DNA from 2 places in the Moraxella cuniculi genome. Region 2 is predicted to be linked to the other one. Evidence: predicted binding sites of a transcription regulator. Region 2 holds the regulator's gene; the other holds the start of a gene.
The links. The regulator PhoB, encoded in region 2, activates phosphate uptake and scavenging genes when phosphate is short. The targets are predictions, from matches to a motif close to TGTCATNAANCTGTCATAA.

Region 1 (6,517 bases), 390 kb from region 2:
TTTAAGTTGAATAAATTTATAAATTTGGCTTTGCGGTAATTTTTAAAAATACAACGCTTAGGTCTGGTTTACACCCTCATTTATTATCATCATGCCAATCAAATCGGCACGGCAAAGGAGGGTATCAAGCCAACAAATCATCATCGGCACTTGACAAAGATGGCAATTGCTAGAATAATTAAGGGCTTGGCAATTGATTTATTTATCTTGGAACAAGTTTACTCATGACAACCACATTAACAATCATTCAGCCAGATGATTGGCATATTCATCTGCGTGATGGTGCTGCACTTGCCACCACAGTACCGCATGCGGCGACAAGCTTTAACCGTGTGATTTGTATGCCAAATCTTACACCCCCTGTCAAAACCGCCGCCCAAGCCATCTCTTATCGTGAACGCATTATGCAGGCTTTGGCAGACAGTGATGTTGATAAGGCACGCAAAGCAGCTTTTGATCCACGCATGGTGCTGTATCTGACCGATCATACAACCGCAAGTGATATTGACGATGCTGTCGCCACAGGCATTATCTCCGCTGTCAAGCTCTATCCTGCTGGTGCAACCACCAATTCAGCCGATGGGGTAACTGATATTCTGGCACGGGCAGAGGTTTTTGACGCCATGCAAAAACACGGACTGCCGCTGCTGGTACACGGTGAAATCACCCGCGAATCCATAGATATTTTTGATCGCGAAAAGCGTTTTTTGGACGAAGTGCTACAAAAAATCATCAGCACTTTTGCCGAGCTAAGAATTGTCATGGAGCATATCACAACCGCTGATGCAGCGGACTTTTGTCTGGCTCAGGGTAATCATATTGCTGCCACCATTACACCGCAGCATTTATTGTTTAATCGCAATCATCTGCTTGTTGGCGGTGTTAAGCCTCATTATTACTGCTTGCCTATTTTAAAGCGTGCCGTGCACCAAAAACGACTGCTGGAAGTTGCCACCAGTGGCAATCCGAAATTTTTCTTAGGCACAGATTCGGCACCACACGCCACCAGCACCAAAGAAGCCGCTTGCGGTTGTGCTGGTTGCTATACCGCCACGCACGCACTGCCGCTGTATGCAGCTGCTTTTGAGAGCGTAGACGCACTTGATAAGCTAGAGAACTTTGCCAGTGTTTATGGTGCCAAATTCTACGGCTTACCGATGAATACCAGCACCATCACCCTAATCAAAAAACCACAAACCATTGCGGCAAGCTATCCATATCTGGAGACTCAGACACTCACGCCACTGCTTGCAGGTGAAACAATTGCTTGGCAGGTTGCCCAATGAATGACACAGCCCCCCTTGGCATCGCCAATCGTTTTCGTGGATTTTTGCCTGTGGTTGTCGATGTCGAAACCGCAGGATTTAACGCCCAAACTGATGCCCTGCTTGAGATTGCTTGCGTGCCGATTTTGATGGACGAGACAGGCAAACTGTATCAAGGCGAGGTGCTAAATGCTCATATTGAACCATTTGCAGGGGCGAACCTTGAGCCTGCCGCCTTAAAATTCACAGGCATCAATCCAGACAGCCCCATTCGCAAAGCAATCAGCGAGGACGAAAAAACTGCCTTGCGCCGTATTTTTAAGGCACTAAAAGCCATCAAAAAACAACACGGTTGCCGTCAGTGTATTTTGGTGGGGCATAACGCACATTTTGATTTGGGCTTTTTAAATGCTGCCATTACACGCACCAACAGCAAAAACCACTCGCCCTTTCATGCCTTTAGCGTGCTGGATACCGCAAGTTTTGCCGCTTTGGCGTATGGGCATACGGTGCTGGCACGCAGCTGCATGATGGCAGGCATTGAATTTGACAACAGTCATGCACATTCGGCAGTCTACGACACCCAAAAAACTGCTGAATTATTTTGCCACATTGTCAATCACAGCACCCTATTGCCCATAGCAGACAATTTATCCGAACAAACCAACGATACCGCTGCCATGTAGCAGCACCAAGGAGACAACCATGCCATCTTTTGATGTTGTATCAGAATTACAGACCTTTGAGGTCAAGCACGCCGTACAAAATGCCGAAAAAGAAATCGCCACTCGCTTTGATTTTAAGGGCAGCGATATTCAAATTGAGCTGAACGAAAAAGCAAAAACCATCACCATCACCACTGATAATGACTTGCAGGCAGATAATGTGTATGCCATCTTAGAAAAGCAGCTCATCAAACGCAATGTGGATTTGCAGTCGCTTGACCCACAAGAAAAAACCCAATCAGGCAAACACATCAAGCAACTGATTAATCTAAAAGACGGTTTGGATGCTGACAGTGCCAAAAAGATTGCCAAAGCCCTCAAAGAATCTGATTTGAAGGTCGCCGCCAGCATTCAAGGCGACAAAGTGCGTGTTAGCGATAAGAAAAAAGACAATCTGCAACTTGCGATGGCATTATTAAAACAAAAACAGTTTGGCGTGCCGTTGCAATTTAATAATTTTAAAGACTAAAACGCCAAGCAGCAATGATATAAAAATTATTTAAATTCAATGACTTATAAGATTTTTGTTGATTTTTTTCTTTGGCTGCTTGACGATTTTTAAAAATTTGCTATAATAACGCCACTTTCGGTTAAACGGTGAAAGCGTCGAAAGTTGGTAAAGCAAGCAATTGACTTTACACACTGTGTCCCATTCGTCTAGAGGCCTAGGACACCGCCCTTTCACGGCGGTAACAGGGGTTCGAATCCCCTATGGGATGCCACTATTCCAGACACGCTCAAGTCATTGATTTGAGCGTGTTTTTATTTATTGATGATTGCTTGTCATAAATAGTGATAAAATTATCCGTCTGACTCAAGCCCACCCATTATACATAACTTTTTTGACGCAAAATAAAAGCCCTGATTTTCAGAGCTTTTATCACAGACCATTTTATAAAAATTTGGTCAGAAGCATAAATGAAATTGCACTGATACCTGCGGCAGCTGGCAAGGTGATAACCCACGCCAAGCCAATGGGTCGCATCAGTCGCCAGTTGGTATTTTTGTTCACCAAGCCAATGCCCAGTACCGCCCCAACCAAAATATGGGTACTTGATACAGGAATGCCCAGACTTGAGGCTCCCATCACCACCGCAGCGGCGGCAAGCTCGGCAGCAAACCCTGATGCTGGGTGCATTTCGGTCAGGTTGGTACCAACCGTCTGAATGACCTCTTTGCCAATAAACCACAGACCAACAATCAATGCCACGCCAAAAGTTACCATTACAGGGCCGGGTACACTCGCTTGTGCCTCAATGGCATTATTTTTGATGACATCCATGATGGCAACAAAGGGACCGACAGCGTTGGCAATGTCATTTGAACCATGGCTGAACGCAAATGCACACGCAGTAAATACCTGCATCCAGCTAAACATCACAAATGTTGCTTTGCCCAAATCTTCTTTGTGCTTGCCACGAATGGTCTTGGTATAGATAAATGCCGTCAGCCATACCATCGCACCCAGCATACCCATCACCAGCCCTGCTTGTAAGGTTGATAATGTCAGCCCTGTATTTGCCAAGCCCTTAAACACCACCATCGCAGTCATAATCACAGCACCCAAAGCCGCAATCAATGGTACCCATGTTTTTAGTGCTTTTAGGGTGTCAATATTTTCTCGCTTACGCTCCAAATCATACAATGAGCGGTAGTATTCGGTTTCCAAATCCTCACGCTGACAATCGCTGTCTTTGTAAACTTCCTGATCTCGCAGCATGGCATTGGTATATGGCAGTTTTTCCACCTCGCCCAATTTTTCAAAATACTCTTTTTGTTCACGCTTGAGATTTTTTTTCTGGGCTTTAATCGCCTTGACAACCACCTCAACCTTATCATTATACGCCAAGATATTTTTCTTGATAATGCTATAAAGCAGATAAGACAATGCACCGCCCAGCACAGGAGAGACTACCCAAGAGATGGCAATATCACGGATTTTTGACCATTTGACGGTCGAAAAAGCAAGCTCGGTACCACCAATACTAATCCCCAGTACGATTGAGCTGCCGACAATGCCGCCAATGATGGCGTGTGTGGTGGATACAGGCAGACCACGCTTGGTGGCGAATAATAACCAAAATGCCGCCGCAATCAATGCTGACAACATCAGGTAGATAAACTGACTCGGCGAAACACCCAGCTTGCCGATATCAACAATGCCACTGCGAATGGTGTCTGTTACCGCCGCACCTGCCAGCACCGCTCCTGAAACCTCAAAAATAGCTGCAATCGCCAGTGCTTGCGTAACGGTCAGAGTGCCTGCACCAACAGAAGTACCAAATGAGTTGGCAACATCATTACCACCAATGTTAAACGCCATAAAAATACCAAAAAAGCTGGCGACCATAAACAGCCCAACTTGTTGGTATAGCGTATAACCAAGTCCCCACTGAATAAAATAAATACTCATACCAATCAGTAGCAATGCAAAAAAAGCATTTGCCGCCATCGGTGTTGTTTGTTTTGTTGAATTTACCATAAATCCGCCAAAGTTTATAAAAAGCCAACTGTAATCATCAAACCCAAAACACAGCTGACATGATTGGTTTTGTGCCAATTATAAGTTGGCAATATGACAGTTTAATGACATTTTGCCACAGTTACAAAAGTTTTCTTGTGCGTGGCTAAAGGTAAGTTTTATTAATTAATTTTGCAACAGCCATTTAATCAGCAATATCAGCGTAACACAAAAAACATATCGCCCCACCCAAGCATTTTGGCGAAAGGCACGAAAACACGCCAGCCGCTCACGAGTGGCAATTGCGCGATACTGCCCAAAAAACATCAGCATCAGAGGTACCATCAGCCACAGCAACTGCAGCTTGCTGATAATGCCTGCAAAATACCGCCAAAATACCACGGTCATCAGCACCACAAACGCAGTATTTAATAGCACAATGATTAATACATCATGGCGACCAAACAAAATTGCCGTGGATTTGACGCCAATTTTTTCGTCATCATCGCGATCGCACATGGCATAGGCGGTATCATACGCCACCGTCCAGCACATATATGCAATAAACAGCAGCCAAGTATTAGCATCTGTATGTCCTTGCACTGCCACATAGGCCATCGGTATCGCCCAGCCAAAAGCCGCCGCCAGCACCAATTGTGGCAGATTACTAAAGCGTTTTACAAAAGGATAAACAAATGCCAACAGCACCGCCACCAACGCCCAATAAAAAACCGCCACTGGCAAAAATACCAGCAAACAAGCCGCCAGCAATGACAAAGCAACAAAAGTATATACTGCCGTTTTTGCCGCCAGTCGCCCATCAGCCAATGGTCTGCCTAGCGTTCGCTTGACCTTGCCATCAACCTTACGATCGGCAAAATCATTGATGGCACAGCCTGCAGCACGCATCAGCACCGCCCCCAAGGCAAAAATCAGCACAATCTTAACATCAGGCACCCTACCAATACCAACAAATGCCAAAATCACCGCCCACAGCGTCGGATATAACAACAGCTCCGTGCCAACAGGCTTGTCAAAGCGAATCAGCTGCAACCACGCTACACATTTCTCTTGCAGGCTCATCGGCAGCTTGGTATGGTGATTTTTCATACTATTTACCAGCAGCCAACAGATACAGTTGCATTGCCTGCTGTAGGCTTAGCTCAGGGTACTGCTGACGGATTTGCTTAATTGCTTGGATTTTTGGCAGATGCAATTGTGCTTTGGCAAAAGGCAGCCATTCGTCTTTTTTTAGAGCAAATAAGCTATCTTCAAGTTTACGAATGCGTTTTTTGTAGCTAAAATTTTGCAATAAAATCAATAAAGTTACGACAAGATATGCCCAGATAATCCAATTATTCATTAATCACCTTTTTTATGTTTTCAATAAACTTATCATATCAGCACCCATCGCCCCATCAGCAGCATGATGATTCATATCTATCAAAGCGGATTGCTGCATTTTGTACGCTTTGGGTTGGCGTTCGCCCTGCCAAATACGGTGCATGGATTGGGCGTTTGACAATCAAGCGACCCGTTGCCGACAACTGCTGCATGGCACGACAAAATAGCACTTCTTCATCATCGACTGTCGGCGGTTTTGCCAAATCATGCAGAAGCTGCATTTGCTTGCCGACTTTTGCTTTGTAGCTGCCTTTTGGGAACATGGGGTCAAGATACACGCAATCATACTCACCCGATAGCTGTGTGCTGTCTTGGTGAATGATTTGAATGCGACCAAGTAGCCCTTGCCAATTTTGTACCGCCAGCATCAGATGATATTCATAAAGAAGCAGCAACGCCATCACAGGGTGTGATTCGCACAAAGTAGTCCGTGCCGCCGCACTTGCCAATAGCAAACCATCATGCCCAAAACCTGCCGTGCCATCAAGCACGCTCATCTGCTGTGTTATCTTGCACGCTTGTAGCAGCAATTCTGATTTGCGTCCAGCACTGACAATGCGATGCGTCAATGACTGCCAATTGAGCGATGATTTGACAACCTCGCCATCAGCACTTTTAATCAGCATTGGTGTATTTTTGATAATGGCAAGAAAAGGCGTGTT
Region 2 (11,637 bases):
CGATACCAATCCCTGTTGATGACAGGCTAAGTTGCTGTTTTTTGGTTTTTTCTACCAAAGCACCAATGCGTGCCGTCTCTGATTGTAATTGTTCGCAGTTATAGTTTTGATAGGTGGTTGGATTGACATACTGTGGGGCGATGTTGCCTGTGGTGGCACAGCCTGTCAGAACGCCACTGGCGATGAGAGCGGCAAGGAGAATTTTGCTAAATTTCATGATAATTCCTAGTTAAAAAGTGCTGGCATGGCAATGATAACCGCAAGCAACTTGGTAGATGTATGGTGATTTTGCTGATGATTTTATGGTCTGCTTGCCTGTCATGCCTGATTGTTATTGTTACGCCGTGAAGCACAGAGCGGACTGTCGGGCGATGTGGCAATGCTTGCCCACTCATCTGGTGTATAGGCAAAAATCGCCAACGCATGAATGGTGCCACCTTTACTCATCAAAAACTCATCAGCCAGTGCATAAATTTTTTGGTGTCTGGCAGCAAGGCGTATGCCATCAAAGGCTTGGCTTGCGATGGTGAGCTTAAAATGGCTTTGCTTGCCATCATAATACCCTGCGTGTTGATGGCTTTCATTTTCCAAAGCAAGATGTACAGGTTGCAAGGATTGCAAAGCTGCCAATAAGGCGGTGGCTGTATCCATAATTCCTCTTAGCGTGTTGTGCCTTGGAACAAAGGCATGACCGTTGGTATCAATGATTGCAACTGGCTAATGCGAGTAGCACTGCTGGGGTGCGTGCTAAGAAATTGTGGCACACTTCCCCCTGTTGCTTGCATTTTTTTCCAGAGGCTGACAGAGGCGTTTGGGTCGTAGCCTGCTCGAGCCATCAGCTCAAGCCCGATTTTGTCAGCTTCGGATTCTTGGGAACGTGAGTGTGGCAAGTCCAGACCCAATTGGCTAATGACCCCTGCCAGCTGTGCTTGACCGCTAGACAGACCCAATGCACCAGTTGCCAGTTGTAGCACCCCTTGGGTGGCAAAGCTGCGGCTGGCTTTTTCGCGAGAATGCTCACGCAGTGCATGGGCAATCTCATGACCCATGATGGCGGCAATTTCGGCATCAGTTAGGCGAAGTTTTTCGATAATGCCAGTATAAAAGACAATTTTGCCACCTGGCATAACATAGGCGTTGATTGAGTCGCTGGTGATGGTATGAACTTTCCAGTCCCAGTTTTTGGCATCAGGGCGGAGTACTTCGGTTTGTGTAATTAGCTTGTCGGCAATCTTGCGTAAACGCTTGACTTGCTCGTAATTATTGTCAAGTTTTCCTGCACGGCGAGCCTGATTGATGGTTTCGGCGTAGGCTTGATTGGACAGCTGGAGAATTTCTTGGCTTGAGACAAGCAGTAATTGTTTGCGATCGGCACCGACCACACCTGCACTGGTGGTGCTGGTGCAACCAACGATGGGCATGATGGCAGCGGCAGATACTGCCAAGGCAAGTAGACTGTGTTTGAGTGTTTTCATTGTCTGTCCTTAAAATTAAAAAGTCAAACCTCTAACGATGGCTAAGATTATAAACCAAATTCACCTCATTATCCTAGTGCTGACAACAAAAATTCACAAAATTTTGTCAATCAAGTTACTTTGGGCTGGGTGGTGCATGGCAAAATCATGAACAGGGTGGTTTGGGGATTGTCATCAAGTTGTCATGCAATGTTCATCAAGCTGTCATTTGCCAGTCATGCCATTGTCATTTATGCCACTTACAATGGCAGGCAATGCACCAAGGGCAAAAATCGTTGACATTTGGTGCGTAGCATAATCCAAATTATCCAACCAAACGGAGCAATCATGAAATTTTCTTTGTCGTGTATTAGCCTTGCACTTTTTGCCGCCATGACGCTGACTGCTTGTGGACAACAAAACAGCCAGCAAGCCGAGTCTGGCGACAAATCAACAACGCAGTCTGCAAACCAGCCAGCACAGTCAGCCAGCACCGAAGGCGAGGCCGTAACGCTAAGTATCACAGGGGCAGGGGCTTCTTTTCCACAGCCGATTTATGCCAAATGGTCGGCAGATTTTCGTGCTGCAACAGGTGGACAGGTGAATTACCAGTCCATTGGCTCATCAGGTGGTATCAAGCAAATCATCGCCAAAACCGTTGATTTTGGTGCTTCAGATGCACCGCTTAGCATTGAGGAGTTAAACGCCGAGGGCTTGGTGCAGTTTCCAACCGTGATAGGCGGTGTGGTGCCTGTGGTGAATATTGACGGCGTGGCAGCAGGGGCGTTAAAACTGGACGGGGCGATATTGGCTGATATTTATTTGGGCAAAATCACCAAATGGAATGATGCTGCCATCACCGCCTTAAATCCAGAGATTGCCTTGCCTGACGCTGCCATCACTACCGTGTTTCGCTCGGACGGCTCAGGGACGACATTTAATTTTACCGATTATTTGGCAAAGGTCTCCAGCCAATGGCAAACTTCGGTCGGCGTGGATAAGGCTGTCAAATGGCCAACAGCAGCGACAGGGGCGGCAGGCAAGGGCAATGAAGGCGTGGCAAGCTATGTGGGGCGTATCAAAAACTCCATCGGCTATGTTGAGTATGCTTATGCCAAACAAAACAACATGGCTCATGTCGCCTTAAAAAATGCCGCTGGCAAGTTCGTGCAGCCATCAGCAGAGAGTTTTGCAGCAGCAGGGAATATTGATTGGTCAAAATCGGCAGGGTTTAATCAAATCTTGACCAATTCGGCAACGGCTGATGCGTGGCCTATCGCTGCGGCAACTTTTGTTTTGGTGCATAAATCACCACAAAATCCCGAGCAGGTGGCAGGCGTGCTGAAGTTTTTTGAATGGGCGTATGACAATGGCGACAAGGCGGCACTGGAGCTGGATTATGTGCCATTTAGTGATGAGGCGGTGGCGTTGTTTAAACAAAGCTGGCAACAGATTACCGATAAAGATGGCAAGCCTGTGTTGCAGAAATAATATTATTTATCAATTAAGATTATATAAACAATGAATTGTCTGACATATTAAGGAAATGGTTGCTATGGATTTTGGGCAACAAGCATTAATAAAAAAAATCCGCCGCCAAAAGCAGCTTGATGTGGCTTTTGTGGCTTTGACCAAGCTGTCAGCAATGCTGGTACTTTTGGTGCTGGGCGGTATTTTGTTGTCGCTGATTGTCGGGGCTATGCCAAGCATTCGTCAGTTTGGTATTTGGTTTTATACAAGCAGCAACTGGGATCCTGTGGCAGGTGAATTTGGGGCATTGGCACCGATTTATGGCACGCTGATTACTTCGGCGATTGCGGTGCTGATTGCACTGCCTGTCAGCTTTGGCATCGCGGTATTTTTGGTTGAGCTTTGTCCAGATTTTTTAAAAAAACCACTGGGCATTGCCATTGAGTTATTGGCTGGCATTCCTTCGATTATTTATGGTATGTGGGGGCTGTTTGTTTTTGCTCCTTGGTTTGGTGAGATGGTGCAGCCGTGGCTGATTGATAACTTGGCAAAACTGCCAATCATCGGGCAGATGTTTGTCGGTGCACCGATTGGCATTGGGCTGTTTACCGCTGGGCTTGTGCTTGCCATCATGATTATTCCGTTTATGGCGGCAACCATGCGTGATGTATTTTTGGTTGTGCCTGATATGCTCAAAGAGTCAGCTTATGGCATGGGGGCGACCACTTGGGAGGTGATTGTCAAAGTGGTGCTGCCTTATACCAAAGCAGGCGTGGTGGGCGGTTTGATTTTGGGGCTTGGCAGGGCATTGGGTGAGACGATGGCGGTTACTTTTTTGATTGGCAATACTTTTACGATAAATGCCAGCGTCTTTGCCTCTGGCGTGTCCATCACTTCGGCACTTGCCAATGAGTTTGCCGAGGCAAGCAGTCAGCTGCATTTGTCATCGCTTTTGCATTTGGGTTTGGTGCTGTTTGTGATAAGCCTGATTGTTTTGTCCGCCTCGAAACTTATGCTGATGCGGATTGATAGACAGCTGGGCAAGTGATTTATAGCAAAAGGAGGGATTATGAATAACCAAATGCCAGCGTTTGTTGAACGCATTCATTTGCCAAAATACCATCGCCGCCGTGCCATCAGTCGCATTGCCATGGCTTTTGCGATAGCTGCGATGGTCTTTGGGTTGTTTTGGCTTGCGTGGATTTTATTGACTTTGTTGTCGCACGGCATACAGGGGCTGATGAGTATGCCTGTATTTAGCATGGATACGCCACCTCCGATGGCAGTAGGCGGTGTCAAAAATGCCATTGTCGGCTCGCTGATGATTTGTTTTGCGGCGTTATTTGTCGGTACGCCGCTTGGGATTTTGACAGGGGTGTATTTGGCAGAATTTGACCAAGGTGGACTGCTTGGTCGCAGCACACGCTTTATTAACGATATTTTGTTATCCGCACCTTCTATTGTTATCGGCTTATTTGTCTTTACGCTGATGGTGCAGGGTAGGGGATTTTCGGGGTGGGCAGGGGTTGTGGCACTTGCCATCATCGTCATACCTGTGGTGGTCGCCAGTACCGAAAATATGCTAAAACTTGTGCCAAACAGCTTGCGTGAAGCGGCTTATGCACTGGGTACGCCAAGATATAAGATGGCATGGCATATTACCTTAAAATCCGCCAAAGCAGGTGTGATAACAGGCGTTCTGCTTGCTTTTGCACGCATTGCAGGCGAGACGGCACCGCTGTTGTTTACGGCGTTAAATAATCAATATTTTAGCACGGATATGTCGCAGGCGATGGCAAACTTGCCAAATACCATCTACCAATTCGCCATGAGTCCCTATGACAACTGGCACGCGTTGGCTTGGGCGGCGGCGTTGTTGATTACCGCTGCGGTGTTACTGATTAATATCATCGCACGCACCTTGTCTGCCAAATCATCATAAAATACAACTGGAGAGCTTATGCAAACTGTATCAAACACACTGCCCATCAATATTCAGCTGATGGACAATCATCACAGCCAAAGTGCTGCCAATCAAGCCAGCATCGCCAAATTAACCGTGCGTGATTTGCATTTTTATTATGGCGATTATCATGCTTTGAACAACATTAATCTGACTGTCGCAAACAAAAAAGTTACCGCCTTTATCGGGCCGTCAGGTTGTGGCAAATCAACCTTGCTTCGTTGCCTAAATCGTATGTATGACCTGTATTCGGGCATGCGTGCCACAGGCAAAATTATGCTGGATAATCAAAATATCTTGGCTGATGATATTGATGTCAATCTGCTAAGAGCAAGGGTGGGCATGGTGTTCCAAAAGCCCACGCCTTTTGCCATGTCAATTTATGACAATGTGGCATTTGGGGTGCGATTATACGAAAATTTATCCAAAGACGCTCTTGATGAACGCGTTACATGGGCATTGCAAAAAGCGGCACTGTGGACGGAAGTGAAGGATAAATTAAAAAAGTCAGGGCTGTCATTATCGGGCGGTCAGCAGCAGCGTCTGTGCATTGCTCGCAGTATCGCCACACGCCCTGAAGTGCTGCTGCTTGATGAGCCGACTTCGGCACTTGATCCGATATCAACCGCTGCCATCGAAGAGCTGATCGCTGATTTAAAAAACGATTACACCATCGCCATCGTTACCCATAATATGCAGCAGGCGGCACGCTGTTCGGACTTTACTGCTTATATGTATCTGGGTGAGCTGGTTGAGATGGGGGCGACTCGGCAAATTTTTGAACAGCCAAAAAACGCCGCCACTGCTGATTATATCGCAGGTCGTCATGGCTGATAAATTTGTGCTACAATGCTGATATTTAGGTTTGTGATTTTTAGGCAAATAAAGCAAAATAACTACAGTGGCAAACAACCATCAACTTAAGGGGTGGACAATGTGTGCAAAAATTTTGGTCGTTGAAGATGAGCCAGCCATCAATGAGCTAATCGCAAGCACGCTGGAGCTGGCAGATTTTCAGGTGGTGCAGGCGTTTGATATCCAAGGGGCATATTTGGCAGTTGTTGAGCAGCTGCCTGATTTGATTTTGCTTGATTGGATGATGCCGCATGGCGAGTCTGGCATTGACTTTGTGCGACGGCTAAAAAAAACGCCCAATACCGATGAGATTCCCATCATCATGCTCACCGCCAAAGGCGAGGAGGATAATAAGGTCTATGGGCTAGATGCTGGCGTTGATGATTATATCACCAAGCCATTTAGTACGCGTGAGCTGGTCAGTCGTATCAATGCGGTGTTAAGACGGTTGGGCGGTGGCGACAAAAAGGGCGTGTTGCAGGTGGCAAATTTGACAATCAATACTGTCAGTCAGCGAGTCATGGCAGGCGATGATGAGATTGTGATGAGCAGCACCGAGTATCGACTGTTGTGCTTTTTTGTTGGCCATGCCGAGCGGGCATATACACGCACACAGATATTGGACGCTGTCTGGGGGAGTAATGTGTACATTGACGAGCGGACGGTTGATGTGCATATCAGACGACTGCGTAAACTTTTGATGCCATTTGGGGCGGATAGGCTGATACAGACAGTGCGTGGTACGGGCTATCGTTTTTCGGATAAATGCTGATGAATCAGGCGATTGATGAATGCAAGTTGCTTCACCAGCTGGCTGATGGCGTGGTTGTGGTCGCCTATGAGGCTGGCAGTGTTCGGGTGGTTTTTGGCAATACTGCTGCCAAGACTTTGCTTGGTATGTCTAATCCCAGTTCTGATGACACCAGCAATCTTGTGCAGCTATTTGATGATGAAATTGGTCAATATTTGCTTGATAGATTGACACATGGCGATAAAGATGGGGCGGCTGATGCGTGTTTTTATCAAAAAAACGCTCACACCGATGGCGTGCTACAGCTTAGTATCACAGCCGTGCCAAACCACCCGCAGCTGTTGGTCGTCATCAAGGATTACACGCGTACTTGGCAACTTGAGCAGATGCGTACGGATTTTGTGGGTAATGTTTCGCATGAGCTGCGTACGCCTTTGACGGTGATTTTGGGCTATCTTGAAAATTTTGGCATGATGGATGATTTAAGCCCTGCTTTGGCTCGTGGCACGAAGCTTATGCACGAGCAGGCGATACGCATGAATGCACTGATTAATGATTTGCTGATGTTATCACGATTAGAAAGCGATGAAACCAAGCCAATGGTGGCGGTGAATATGCCACGACTATTGATGCAAATTTTTGATGAAGCACAAGCAACCAACAAGGCTGGGCATTTGATTGATTTGCATTTGGACACGGACAAAAATATCTTGGGCATCGAGAGCTATCTGTACAGTGCCATCATTAATCTGGTGGTGAATGCCATCAAATACACGCCAGCAGGTGGCGAGATTGACATTAGTTACGAAGAGATTGCTGATGGCGTACAGTTAAGCGTTACTGACAACGGCATCGGCATCGCTGATGAGCATTTAAAACGGCTGACGGAGAGGTTTTATCGTGTTGATAGTGGCCGCAGTCGTGCTACAGGCGGCACAGGGCTTGGGCTGGCGATTGTTAAGCATATATTAGCAAAGCATCATGCAAAACTTCACATTAGCTCACAACAAGGACGAGGCTCAACCTTTCGCATGATTTTCCCAACAACGCAACTGGCAGATGGCTTGATGAAGTGAGGCGATTTATGTTGTCAAAAGATACCGAGAAGTTGGCGGCTGTTGATATTGGCTCAAACAGTATCCATCTGACCATTGCCAAGCGGCAGGGTGATAAATTGCGGCGTGTGGCGTCCATGAGCGAAAAAGTACAACTGGCAGCAGGGCTAGACGAGCATGATTATCTGTCTGAGCTGATTCAGCAGCGAGGGCTTGACTGCCTACAGCGTTTTGCAGGCAGGTTAGCCGATGTCAATGCCTCTTGTGTGCGAGTGGTGGCGACCAATGCACTTCGGCAGGCGGTGAATAGTCAGGCATTTATTGAGCGTGCCAATGAAATTTTGCCCGTGCCGATAGAGGTGGTGTCAGGTCGTGAGGAGGCTCGCCTGATTTATTTGGGCGTGGCACATACTTGCCCAAGTCCAAGGCAGCGATTGGTGGTGGATATTGGCGGTGGCTCAACCGAGCTGATCGTCGGTCAGGCACAGATGCCGCTTTTGACAGAGAGTGCCCAAGTGGGCGTGGTGGGTTTTAGCCAGCGGTTTTTTGGCGATGGCTATATTGACAGTCATCGTTTTGAAAGGGCGATTTATGCCGCCCAAAAAGAAATCATCACGCACGCCAATCGCTACAAAAAAGTCGGCTTTGCCGAAGTCATCGGCTCATCAGGGGCAATCAAGAGCATCGCACGAGCGGTGGCTGATTTTGGCTTGGGTGATACCATCACGCTTGCAGCTGTTGAGCAATTAAAGGCATCGCTATTATCCTGCGGTCATGTTGATATGATTGATATTGCTGGGGTTCGTGCGTATCGCAAGGCGATTTTTCCTGCTGGGGTGGCGATATTGCTCGCTGTCATGAAAGTGTTCGGCATACGCAAAATGCACTATTGCGATGGTGCATTGTCCGAGGGAGTGATGTACGATATGCTTTCACGCATGGACTATGATGATGTGCGTGATGACAGCGTGCGACAATTATCCGAACGGTTTGGTGTGGACAAAAAACAAGCAAAACGAGTCGCCAAGATTGCCGAGTCATTATTTGAGCAGGTGCGAGAGGCACTTGGGCTGACATCATCAGACAAGCAATTATTAAGATGGGCATCAATACTGCACGAGGTGGGGCTGGCGATTGGTCATAGCAGTTATCAAAAGCACAGCAGTTATTTGCTAAAATATGCTGACATGGCGGGTTTTTCACGCACCACCCAAGAAAAGCTATCGCTGCTTGTGCGTTATCATCGCCGTGCTATCCGTGCCGATGATGGCGAACGCATTATCAAAACTGGTGGCAAAGGCTTGTTATATCTGGCGGTATTGCTGCGAATGTCGGTACTGGTGCATCATGGCAGAAGCGATATTGCCAAGCAGCAATTGCGGCTTTATATCATCGACCAAGAAGCGAAATCTTGGCGTATTGATGTACGCATTGACCGTGCTGAGCATCAAGCCTGTGTGTTGGATTTGCAAGACGACGCCGATTGGCTTGCCAAGTGGGGGATTGCCCTTGGGGTGATGGCAAATTAACCAAAGTTGCCAAATTTTTATAAAAAATCAAAAAATTTTCAAAAAAATGCTTGACGGCAATTTTATTTACTGTATAATACGCACCCATAAAGCAAATATGCGGGAATAGCTCAGTTGGTAGAGCACAACCTTGCCAAGGTTGGGGTCGCGAGTTCGAATCTCGTTTCCCGCTCCAAATTTTAAAAAGTCCAAGTCAATGATTTGGGCTTTTTGTTTTGGTGTGTTGGTGTAGCGAAATATCAGCATCAATAATGAATAAGCAAACTGCGTGCCAATGCCCAAGACAGCCTTTGGCAGTCAAAATGACCAGACAAATAACAGCAAGAAAACTTACATAACTACACAAAAATAAACATACAATAACAAACAAGATTTGCCGAAAATCGGTACAAGTGTACTTTTCTATTATACCAACTGTTTGTTTTAATTAAGATTTGCTAATTATTTAGCTGCTATTGAGCTTTTTAATCAATGGCAACAGCCTCATCACCCCCCCCCCTTCATATTAAGAAATTAATACAATTCTTTTATTGCACAAACAAAACATTTGTGTAGAATTTTGCAGTGCAAATCTTACGCTATTTTGCTTGTCTAAGTTAGACTGGGTAAATATTGCAAATCTTGACATAATCTTAAGGTATTTTTCATGAACCAAATATATAAACTCATCTGGTCAGCCACTCAAGGTGCTTGGGTTGTTTGTTCTGAACTGGGTAGTCGTAAAAAGCAAGGCAGCACGCGTGCTGCGGTGTTGGTGTCAGCGATGGTTGTCGGTGGCGGCATTGCCCTACCTGCGGAGGCTGCAACCTGTGGTGATGGATCAACTGCCACCGAATGTACAATTACCGCTCTACAAGATGCCACCCAAGGAAACAGCTATAATCCTCGATTAAATGATGAAAGAGTAGGTCAAGCTCTTGTTGATGGCGCAGGTCAAACCCTACGTTTGACAGGTAAAGCCAGTAATGTTGAGCAGGGCATTGAGTCTCATATCTCGACAACGCCTGATCAGGTGTCGTATCAAGATGAAAATGGCAATGAAATGCGAGACGCCGAGCGTCTTACTGTGGGTCAAAAAAACAACAGCGTGGGTGCACCCAATGTACCGACCCGTTCAGTGAATACCGTTGCCACCTACAACAGCGACAATATCATTGGCGGCACTTGGGGGACCGAGCGTGTTGAAGTGCCAAATCTTAGCGTTGGCGATAATCAATATATCAATGCTCGCTTTGTCAATGCGTCAAACGAAGCCAAAGCAGAGGTAAACATTGAGCAAGACAGAGACACATTGCTGATGTATGCTAAACGCACCACATTGGCACAGGCAGAATCAGGTGCGGATATTGATTGGACAAGCCAAAACCGCATTAACTTTGGTAATGCCAATACTTACCGTGCCTCAAATGCTGATCCAAACAAACCAGCAGAGATTGGTGAAACCACCACCATCGCACTAACTCGCGCAGTGCCAAAATATGCAGGTCAAGTGGAGTTTGATGGTCAAACCTATAATGTTACCGATGCTGAAAGCCTCAAGGCCTATAACGATGCGTTAATCGCTCGCTTAAAAGAGCCAAGACTCTTCCCAGGTGAAGAGCAAAACGGTCTACAAAAAGCCTATGATGATGCGTTTAATAAAGCATTCACTTATGAGCAAGTTCGTTACACCTATAACGAAACCATTCCTGCTGATGATGTATCTGAAGTGCGTGGCGAACGCTGGGTGATGGCAGCTTCAGGTACAGGTTCAACCGTTACCGTAAAAGACGGTGCTTTCCTTGATGTTCGCTCATTGCCTAGTACCAGTGTTGCTGGCGTGCGTAAAGGCGGTGCGGGCGGTGCCATGCTTGCCGAAAACGGTGGTACAGCCATCGTTGAACAAGGGGCAAAAATCTCTGGCCACTTCTACCAAATGGTGGTGCGTGATGAAGGTTCACGCGGCGTGAATAACGGCGTGATTTCAACGGGTTATTATTCTGGAAATGGCTACGATACCGCCCAAAAAGGCAACTACAATGCTAATGGTGGCTATGTTGAGGGCTTGGGTGTTACCGTGTATGACAAAGGACGCTTTGAGAATAACAACATTATCAATGTGGCAGGCTGGACGCTTGACACCACTACAGGTCGTGTCAATTATGGCGTAAAAGCAGGCAATGACAGCACAGTGATCAACTCTAGCACAGGCGTGATTAATGTGGCGGTTAATAATGATATTCAAGGTCCTACCTATGGTATCATCGCCGATGGCGAAGGCTCAACCGTTAGCAATGATGGTGAGATTTATATCGGTCGTATTGCTCAATATGAAAAAGGTGCGGCAACACAAGAGACCAACCCGAACCTACCGACGGCGGGTATTTTGGTCCAATCAACCAATAGCACACCGATTAACACTACGGTGACCCATAGCGGCACTATCACGGTGGGAGAGAAGGCTCAAAATGCGACAGCCATCGCTGTAACTCAAACAGCGGCTGGTAGCGAAATCACCCTTGACAAGGGCAGCCAAATCATCTTAAAAGGTGCCGCACAAAATGCGAACGGCTCACCTCCA

Region 1: EL162_RS05085 (inorganic phosphate transporter) is a predicted target of PhoB. The motif match lies at 4,564-4,582, and genes of this name have one in related genera.

What each region holds. Positions count from the first base shown of each region.
Region 1 is NZ_LR134343.1:1,095,201-1,101,717, reverse strand. It holds gene pyrC (dihydroorotase) at 225-1,286, shown strand; gene rnt (ribonuclease T) at 1,283-1,951, shown strand; gene EL162_RS05095 (YajQ family cyclic di-GMP-binding protein) at 1,971-2,459, shown strand; tRNA gene EL162_RS05090 (tRNA-Glu) at 2,637-2,712, shown strand; gene EL162_RS05085 (inorganic phosphate transporter) at 2,883-4,472, opposite strand; gene ubiA (4-hydroxybenzoate octaprenyltransferase) at 4,638-5,561, opposite strand; gene EL162_RS05075 (hypothetical protein) at 5,563-5,814, opposite strand; gene EL162_RS05070 (class I SAM-dependent methyltransferase) at 5,870-6,517, opposite strand, start outside.
Region 2 is NZ_LR134343.1:707,123-718,759, forward strand. It holds gene EL162_RS03300 (hypothetical protein) at 1-217, opposite strand, end outside; gene EL162_RS03305 (BolA family protein) at 319-651, opposite strand; gene EL162_RS03310 (M48 family metallopeptidase) at 660-1,475, opposite strand; gene EL162_RS10245 (hypothetical protein) at 1,623-1,754, shown strand; gene pstS (phosphate ABC transporter substrate-binding protein PstS) at 1,803-2,945, shown strand; gene pstC (phosphate ABC transporter permease subunit PstC) at 3,010-3,972, shown strand; gene pstA (phosphate ABC transporter permease PstA) at 3,994-4,866, shown strand; gene pstB (phosphate ABC transporter ATP-binding protein PstB) at 4,927-5,721, shown strand; gene phoB (phosphate regulon transcriptional regulator PhoB) at 5,822-6,514, shown strand; gene phoR (phosphate regulon sensor histidine kinase PhoR) at 6,514-7,569, shown strand; gene EL162_RS03345 (Ppx/GppA phosphatase family protein) at 7,578-9,077, shown strand; tRNA gene EL162_RS03350 (tRNA-Gly) at 9,177-9,252, shown strand; gene EL162_RS03355 (autotransporter outer membrane beta-barrel domain-containing protein) at 9,724-11,637, shown strand, end outside.